2 regions of the Mesorhizobium sp. B2-3-5 genome follow, and region 2 is predicted to be linked to the other one. Evidence: riboswitches for the same ligand, from Rfam matches in the RefSeq annotation. Region 2 holds a riboswitch; the other holds the start of a gene.
The links. A riboswitch is a leader RNA that binds a small molecule or an ion and turns the genes downstream of it on or off. The one in region 2 is predicted to bind cobalamin.
Positions count from the first base shown of each region.

Region 1 (4,264 bases), on a different contig from region 2:
GAATCTTGCCGTCAAACAGATAGGTAACCGTCGACAGGCCGATATGCGGGTGGGGACGGACATCGAGCGCCTGGCCGGCGCGCAGGATCGCCGGCCCCATGCGGTCGAAGAAGATGAATGGGCCGACCAGACGCCTCCTGGCGGTCGGCAAGGCTCGGCGCACCTCGAAGCCGCCAATGTCCTTGGCGTTCGGGATGACCATCAGTTCGATCTGATCGCTGGCAAAGGCATCGCCGGCTTCAGGGTCCTTCCCCGGAAAGAAGCTCATGAACTCTCCTTGTCAGCGGTCCAGACCGCCATGGCCGCATCAGGCAAAACGGAGCGCCGCCTTTGCCCGAAGTTTGGCCGCCACCTCTTCGCGGTTGCGCGGATGCTGGTTTGTTTCGAGGGAATCGAGCAGTTCGCGCGCCGATGCCGCGATGGCCTCGACCGCGTGGTCGAATGCATGCTGGTTCTGCTTCGAAGGCCGCGTCGTGCCGCTCAGCTTGCGGACAAACTGAAGCGCCGCGTCGCGAACCTCATCATTGGTTGCCGGCGGGTCAAAATTGAACAGGGTCTTGATGTTTCTGCACATCGCTTCCGTATCTCCTCTTGTCCTGGGGCCGTTTCAATCGGGACGACGTCAATCCTCAATCATGATCGTGTCTAAAAACCGGTGAAGCAAGATGGTCGTTCGCGACCCTGCCTCAGTCCGCGTCGAGCGGCTCCGTTCCGACCGGCTTTCCGTCGCGCGACAGCCTGATCTTCTCGACCTTGTCCTCCGCGGCCTTCAGCAACCGGTCGCAATGCGCCTTCAGGGCCTCACCGCGCTCGTAGATCCGGATTGACTGATCGAGCGGCACGTCGCCACGCTCCAGATCGTCGACGATCTTCTCCAGCGCATCGAGTGCCTGTTCGAAGCTCATCGCCTTGACGTCTTCATTGGTCTCACCAGCCATTATTCACCCTTTCATCAGCCGCCCGACATGGGCGGCGACCGAAAATGCCAATCCCTGCAGATCGTAGCCGCCCTCGAGCAGGCTGACGAGCCGGTTGTCGCCGTGACGCGCGGCGCGTTGCATCAGTTGGCCGGTCGCCCAGTCGAAATCATCCTCGGTCAGATTGATCTCGGCCAGCGGGTCGCGGTGGTGCGCGTCGAAGCCGGCCGAAATGATGATCAGATCGGGCGCGAATTTGTCGAGCGCCGGCAGGATCCGCGACAGGAAGGCATCGCGAAACACCTCGCTGCCGGTCTGCGGCGCCAGAGGCGCGTTGACGATGTTGCCGGCGCCGGTTTCGTTCTTCGCGCCGGTGCCTGGATAGAGCGGCATCTGATGCGTCGAACAATAGAGCACCGAGGGATCGTCCCAGAAGATATCCTGCGTGCCGTTGCCGTGATGCACGTCCCAGTCGACGACGGCGACCCGCTCGGCGCCATGCTTCTTCTGCGCGTAGCGCGCCGCGATCGCCGCCGTGTTGAAGAAACAGAAACCCATGGCGGTGGTCTTTTCGGCATGGTGGCCAGGCGGTCGCGCGGCGACGAAGACATTGTCGGCCCGGCCAGTGAAGACGTCGTCGACGGCCGCGTTGGCGGCACCGATCGCGGTGATCACCGCCTGCCAGCTCTTCGGACTGGCGGTGGTGTCGGCATCGACGCGGGCGATGCCCTCGTCGGGGATGGCGGCGCGCACGCGTGCAACGAAATCGGCGGGATGCGCGTAGAGGATTGTGGCTTCATCTCCTTCCGGCGCCTTGACGCGGTCGAGCGCGGCAAAGGCGTCGTCGTCGAGCACGCGCTCGATGGCGCGCAAGCGGTCCGGCCGCTCGGGGTGGCCGGGCGGCGTGATGTGTTCAAGGAAGATAGGGTGCGTGTAGAGACGGGTGGCCATGGTCCCTATCTAGTGCCCCGATGCCGCGATGGCCATGCGTTGCGGCTTGATCGCTGGGGAAAATCACGTCTGCGTCCATTCGCGTCGCTGCGGGGATTGGCGCGGCCGGGGCTTCGGCGTAAGGTCGCCACCACTGCCTGGTGCCCGCCGGCCTGTTTGTTTCAGCCGCCAAGTGAAATCCACTTGGCTGCAAATGCTCTGGCGGGAGAATCGGGAACACGGTTGAATTCCGTGGCGTGCCCAACGCTGTAAGGGGGACCGCGCCGGTAAATGCCACTGTCGATGACGGGAAGGCACCGGACGCGGGTTGATCCCGAGCCAGAAGACCGGCCTGGCAGGCATCGTCATCCGCATGGTCAGGCGGGCGGCATTGATTGCAATCGCAAGGGACAAGCGATGCCGGAAGCCATGACCGCTCCTATGGGCGACGGATTTGACCAGATGGCGCGCGACGCTGTCTATCGCGCCATGTTCACCAGGCGCGATGTTCGCAGTCATTTTACTCCCGAGACAATCGACGACGAGGTGCTGGCTCGGTTGCTGCTTGCCGCCCATCACGCGCCATCGGTCGGCTTCATGCAGCCATGGAACTTCATCGTCATTCGCGGTGCCGCGCGCCGGGAGAAGGTGCGTGACCTGTTCCTGGCAGCGCGAGAACAAGAACTGCCAGCAATCGAGGAAGAGCGGCAGGCGCTCTACCGCAAGCTCAAGCTGGAAGGCATCTGCGAAAGCGCGCTCAACATCTGCATCACCTGCGACCGCCAGCGCTCGAAAGGTTCGCCGCTGGGGCGTTGGCATAATCCGGAGATGGATCTCTACAGCACGGTCTGCGCGGTGCAGAATTTCTGGCTGGCGGCGCGGGCCGAAGGCATCGGCGTCGGCTGGGTCAGCATTATCGAGCCTGAAGCGCTGAAGCGGCTGTTGGCCATTCCCGAGCACGTGACGCCGATCGCCTATCTCTGCGTCGGCCGTGTTTCCGAGTTCGCGCCCAAGCCGGACCTCGAGACACATGGCTGGGGGCGGCGGCTGCCGCTGCCCGAACTGATCATGAGCGAGACGTTTTGCGGCCAGGGCGAGGCTCCGCTCAAATCAGCGGTGTCGCGCCTCAACACCGTCGCCGGCATGCCCGCCAGCCCGGCCGATCAGCGTGTCGCGCCGGCCGTGCCCCAGTGCGAACCACCGAAGGAGGAGAGCGCCTTGTCCTTGAGGTCCCTGAACTTCGACGAAGCTTCGGCCAGCCGGGCGTCCCAGGCGGGGTCGGGCACCTGGCCCTCGATGGTCTTGAAATAGACCTGCATCAGGCACGCGATGGCGAAAGGTTCGATGAACGCCGCCTTGAAGGCCCAGGCGAAGACGATGGCCAAAACGAAGGCCCAGCCGGCGAGCTGCCCGGGCATGAGGAAAAGAATGGCGCCGGCCGGGGTCAGCATCAGCAGGAAGATCACGAACGACACGCCCCACATGATAACCGCCAGCCAGACAGCGTTCTTGACCATGGTCTTGCCGTTCTGGGCGTAGAGCACGACGCCCTGGCGCGCGGTTTCGAACGGCGAGGACGAGTTGATGCGGATGTTGTAGCCGAGGATGATCTCGTCGACATAGGTGAGTGACAGGCGGATTACCGTGTTGATGAAAGACACCAGGCCGCTCAGGCCTGGAATGGGCAGGAAGGCGGCGATGCCGCCCAGCAGGCCGGTGATGGCGCGAATGGCACCCTTGACCAGCTGGTCGACGACGAAAAGGATGTTGGCCTCGGCGAAACGCTCGGTCACGACTTGCCTGGCATAGGCGATCTGGTTCTTGCCGTCGGGAACATCATGGCCGTCGATCAGGTGGACCATGACGGCGATGTGGCCCGCCTTGACGACGTAGAGGATGTATTCGCGGATCCAGTAGACGGCGATCGAGACGGCGCCAAAGCCGATCACGCCGCCCCATAGGGCAAAGGACAGCGGCCCGTCGGGATCGGTCGAGATATGGCCGACGCCATAGCCGACGGAGGCACCCGTGCCGGTCGCCAGGATATAGGCCAGCGTGATGCCGAAATAGACGACCATGCGAAAAACAATGAAAGGCCAGGTCCGCATCATGATGGACACCGACCTGCCGATATCGAAATCCCACATGCCCCGAATCTCCCCTCAGAGATGGCTGGGAAGGATGCGCTCACCCCGAAGATTGTCAACCGGGGGGCGACGAGAAGAAGCGAGCAGCCGCTCGTTTCGCAAACGTTCGGAATTGGCCGAGGCCTCCGCGACGTCGTCATCCACGGGCGGAGCGACGCGAAGCGGAGCGCAGATCCGAGGGTCCATGCCGTAATCTTAATCGAAGATCACAGCGGATCAGAATTGTGGCAACGCGTCGAAGTCGCGGCATGGATCCTGATGGTCTGAGCC
Region 1 is NZ_VFVX01000007.1:179,153-183,416, forward strand. Features, by position in the region: gene FJ958_RS11355 (pirin family protein) at 1-268, opposite strand, end outside; gene FJ958_RS11360 (DUF2277 domain-containing protein) at 308-574, opposite strand; gene FJ958_RS11365 (exodeoxyribonuclease VII small subunit) at 687-938, opposite strand; gene FJ958_RS11370 (histone deacetylase family protein) at 942-1,868, opposite strand; cobalamin riboswitch at 2,036-2,218, shown strand; partial or broken gene bluB (5,6-dimethylbenzimidazole synthase) at 2,337-2,846, shown strand; gene FJ958_RS11380 (hypothetical protein) at 3,011-3,994, opposite strand.
Region 1: linked by a shared signal. The riboswitch ahead of bluB (5,6-dimethylbenzimidazole synthase) and the one ahead of FJ958_RS16860 (aromatic ring-hydroxylating dioxygenase subunit alpha) in region 2 are both predicted to bind cobalamin.

Region 2 (4,264 bases):
GCCACGCGTATCGAGATCGCCAAGCTCAAGGAATCGATGCCCAAGACGACCATGATCTACGTCACCCACGACCAGGTCGAGGCGATGACGCTGGCCGACCGTATCGTGGTGCTGAAGGAGGGCCATATCGAGCAGGTCGGAACACCGATGGAACTCTACAAGAGGCCCGGCAATCTGTTCGTCGCCCAGTTCATCGGCTCGCCGGCCATGAACATCCTGCCGGCGACCGTCGACAGGACCGGCAGCCCAACCGTCGTTAGCCATGTCGGCGGCCGCAAGGCGACAGTGCCGATCGCAACGCCGGCATCTGCGAAGGGAGCGGCGGTAAGCTTCGGCGTACGGCCGGAAGATCTCGCGATCGCCGGCGGCACGGACTATCTGTTCGAGGGGACGGTCGATTATGTCGAACAGCTCGGCGAGGTCCAGCTGGTCTATGTCGACATCGGCAGGGCCGACCTGCCGCTGGTGACCAAGCTGCCTGGCAATGTCGAGGTCAAGCGCGGCTCGACGCTGCGGCTGACCGCCGATGCCGGCGACCTTCATATCTTCGACGCGGACGGCCGCTCCTTCGCGCTTCACGAGATAGAGGCAAAGGCGGCCTGAAACAGGTTCTGGTGATGAAAAAGAGCCGCGGGCATCGGCCTGCGGCTCTTTTTGTATTCCACATCAGCTATTAACGGCCGAAGAGGTTCCGGTCGCTGCCCTGTGGGGCGGACTTCTGGACGTCACCCGACGAATTGAGCAGTTTGTAGACAGGCGACTCTTCGTTGCGGATCGAGCCGGTATGCGAAGCGTCTATGTTGGCGGTCGTCGCCTGCTTGTTGATGTCGGTGCCGCCAACATTGTCGTTGGCCGCATAGGCGCTGCCGGCGGCAATCAGAAGTGCGGCGGCGGTAGAACAATCTTTTTCATTTCGGGTACTCCGGTATATTCCAACTCAGGCGGCGGGCTTGCCGCCGCCTGATGTCGGAAAGTTAGTTGTTGCCGAACAGGTTGCGGTCAGCACCGTGCGTGGGCGTCTGAGCCGCCGGTTCGGACTTCTTGATCGAAGCGGTATATGAGGTGTCGGTGGACGTGGCGGCCGGCTGGCTGGCGCCATTCGAGCCATAATTGTCACTGCCGGCGAAAGCGCTGCCGGAAATGGCCAGAATGGCGACGGCAGCAAGAGCGATCTTCTTCATTTCAAGTCTCCTGAATTCTTCGAGTGTCGCCAGGACGGCGAGTCAAAACCCGCCGCCTGCTGGAGATCGACTGTTAGTTGTTACCGAACAGGTTGCGGTCAGAACCGTGGATGGGCGTCTGGGCAGCCGGTTCCGACTTCTTGACCGAAGCGGTGTAGGAGCTGTCGACAGCGGTGGCCGCGGGGGCCTTCGAACCATAGTTGTCGCTACCAGCGAAGGCGCTGCCGGAAATGGCCAGAAAGGCGGCGGCAGTGAGGACAATCTTTTTCATTTTTTGGTACTCCAGTATTTTTCCGTCCGTCTAGCGGCGTGTCTTGGGATTAAAATCGCGTCGTTCGGACGACCCCGATGTGGGAGAGCCAGCTAGCCGTTTCCAATCACGAAGATGTTCAACGTGGACCATGAATCCACCACTTGAAATTGTACCAAGATCCCCCACATAAGATTTTTTTCCATGCAATATCAAAGTGTTAATTAAAATCGGCGCCGCCATCACCGACTGTATCGGAGGCTCAGCGTTCACACCGTCCTGCACGCACCGTCAACAGAAACGAACCGTTCGGTTCGATTTTAGAATCTGCTAATAGTCACTTTTCGAAACCGTAACCCTTTTTTGCTCCCAATCGGGGCCGACTCCCGGCGCCCGGCGCGCCGTCACCGCCATGATTCTCGCTGCCGCTGTTCGCGACCAGCTCGTTGCGCATGCGTGTCGCGCCACATGGATGCGATGTCGCTTTCATGCCGATGTCGCAAGCGCTGTCGTGGTTAGATCATGTCATCTCAGGTGCCGCTTCGTGACGACGGGGCGGAGAATTGGGAAGCCGGTCAAAGTCCGGCGCTGCCCCCGCAACGGTGGTGGAGTTCAAGTCGCAACGGGAGACCACTGGGCGAAAGCCTGGGAAGGTGTCGCGACAGTCCGCAAGGACACTCCAGAGCCCGGAAACCAGCCCGAGATATTTGAACTCGACTGATCGCGGCGGGCGGTCAAGGGGCGGATAGTGCATGTCCGGCGCTTTTACCGGCCTGCGTCCCATCCTTCCTCTCTTCCCCTCCGGTTCAGTCCTTGAATGCGAGGACAGGACATGGATGTGCGCATCGATATGCTGAGGCTCTTGAACAGCCGCAGAGAGGGCTTTTCGCTGGAACAGCCCTTCTACACCGACCCGGACTACTTCAAGCTCGACATGGAGCTGATCTGGTATCGCGACTGGCTGTTCATCGGCCATGATTGCGAATTGCCGAAGCCGGGAAGCTTCATCACCGTGCAGATCGGCGACTATCCGGTCGTGCTGGTGCGCGACCAGCAGGGCAAGATCAATGCCTTCCACAACTCCTGCCGCCATCGCGGCAGCCGCGTCTGCAACACCGACAAGGGCTTGGCCGCCAAACTGGTCTGCCCCTATCACCAGTGGACCTACGAGCTCGACGGCCGCCTGCTGTTCGCCCGCCAGATGGCCGACGGCTTCGACAAAAGCCAGTTCGGCCTGAAGCCGGTCGCCTGCGAGAGCGTGGCCGGCTACATCTTCATCTGCCTGGCCAAGGAGCCCGCCGACTTCGCACCGATGCGGGCGATGATCGAACCCTATCTCAAGCCGCACCGGCTGAGCGAAGCAAGGATCGCCTTCGAGAGCACCATCATCGAGAAGGGCAACTGGAAGCTGGTCTGGGAAAACAACCGCGAGTGCTACCATTGCGCCGGCAACCATCCGGAGCTTTGCAAGACCTTCCCGGAGGCGCCGACCGTGACCGGTGTACAGGGCGCCGACAGCGATCCGGAAATGCTGGCGCACTGGGCGAAATGCGAGGCGGCGGGCCTGGCGAGCAAGTTCCGTATCGACCCGGCCGGGCAATATCGCGCCACGCGCGCGCCGCTGCTGCGCGATGCGGTCAGCTACACGATGAACGGCAAGCGGGCGGTGAAGAAGAACCTCTCCGACAGCGTCTCGGCCGACCGCATCGGCACCCTGATGCACTATCACTATCCGACGACCTGGAACCATATCCTGATCGACCATGCCGTCACCTTCCGCGTGCTGCCGATCAGTGCCACGGAAACCGCGGTGACGACGAAATGGCTGGTGCATAAGGATGCGGTCGAGGGCGTCGATTACGATCTCGCCGAACTCATCCATGTGTGGACCGAGACCAACGATCAGGATCGCCGTATCGTCGAGGAAAACGCCTTCGGCATTCTGTCGCCGGCCTACGAACCAGGCCCGTATTCGGAGCTGCATGAGGGCGGCGTGATCCAGTTCGTCGACTGGTATGCGCGCTTCATTGGTCCGCGCCTCGCCGAGGATGGTCGACCAGCGCTCCGCAGTGTCGCCTGAGAGGCCAAGGGATGAACGCGATGACTGATCTTGGCCTTTACCGCCATCTCGACCAGATGGCGCCATGGAACGACAGGCTCCAGGTGCTGGAAGTGACCGGCGTCAGCGACGAGTCTCCTGACGTCAAGACCTTCACCTTCCGCTCCGACAACCAGACCTGGTTCCGCTACAAGCCGGGCCAGTTCGTGACGCTGGAACTGCCGACAGCCGACGGGCCGCTGATGCGCACCTATACATTGTCATCGTCGCCATCGAGGCCGTTCTCGATCGCCGTGACGGTGAAGGCGCAAGCCGGCAGCATCGGTACGCGCTGGATGTTCGACAATCTGAGGCCCGGATCGCACGTCAAGGCCTATGGGCCGGCCGGCGATTTCTCGCTGCACAGCCATCCGGCGGCAAAATATCTGTTCATCTCGGCCGGCTCGGGCGTGACGCCGATGATGTCGATGCTGCGCTGGCTGAACGACTGCGCGCCATGGACCGATGTCGGCTTCGTCAACTGCGCGCGGCGCCCCGAAGAGATCATCTTCCGCAAGGAACTCGAACTGCTCGGCGGCCATATGCCCGGCCTGTCGCTCGGCTTCATGATCGAGGAGCGCTCAAGCCGTGAGGGCTGGTACGGCCATATGGGCCGTATCGATGCCATAAGGCTGCCGCTGCTGGCGCCCGATTTCCGCGAACGCGAGATATTCTGCTGCGGTCCCGACCCTTTCATGCGGGCCGTGCGCGGCATGCTGGAAGGCGCCGGCTTCG
Region 2 is NZ_VFVX01000013.1:82,459-86,722, reverse strand. Features, by position in the region: gene ugpC (sn-glycerol-3-phosphate ABC transporter ATP-binding protein UgpC) at 1-603, shown strand, start outside; gene FJ958_RS16875 (DUF680 domain-containing protein) at 674-931, opposite strand; gene FJ958_RS16870 (DUF680 domain-containing protein) at 975-1,181, opposite strand; gene FJ958_RS16865 (DUF680 domain-containing protein) at 1,255-1,452, opposite strand; cobalamin riboswitch at 1,947-2,148, shown strand; gene FJ958_RS16860 (aromatic ring-hydroxylating dioxygenase subunit alpha) at 2,264-3,511, shown strand; gene FJ958_RS16855 (hybrid-cluster NAD(P)-dependent oxidoreductase) at 3,532-4,264, shown strand, end outside.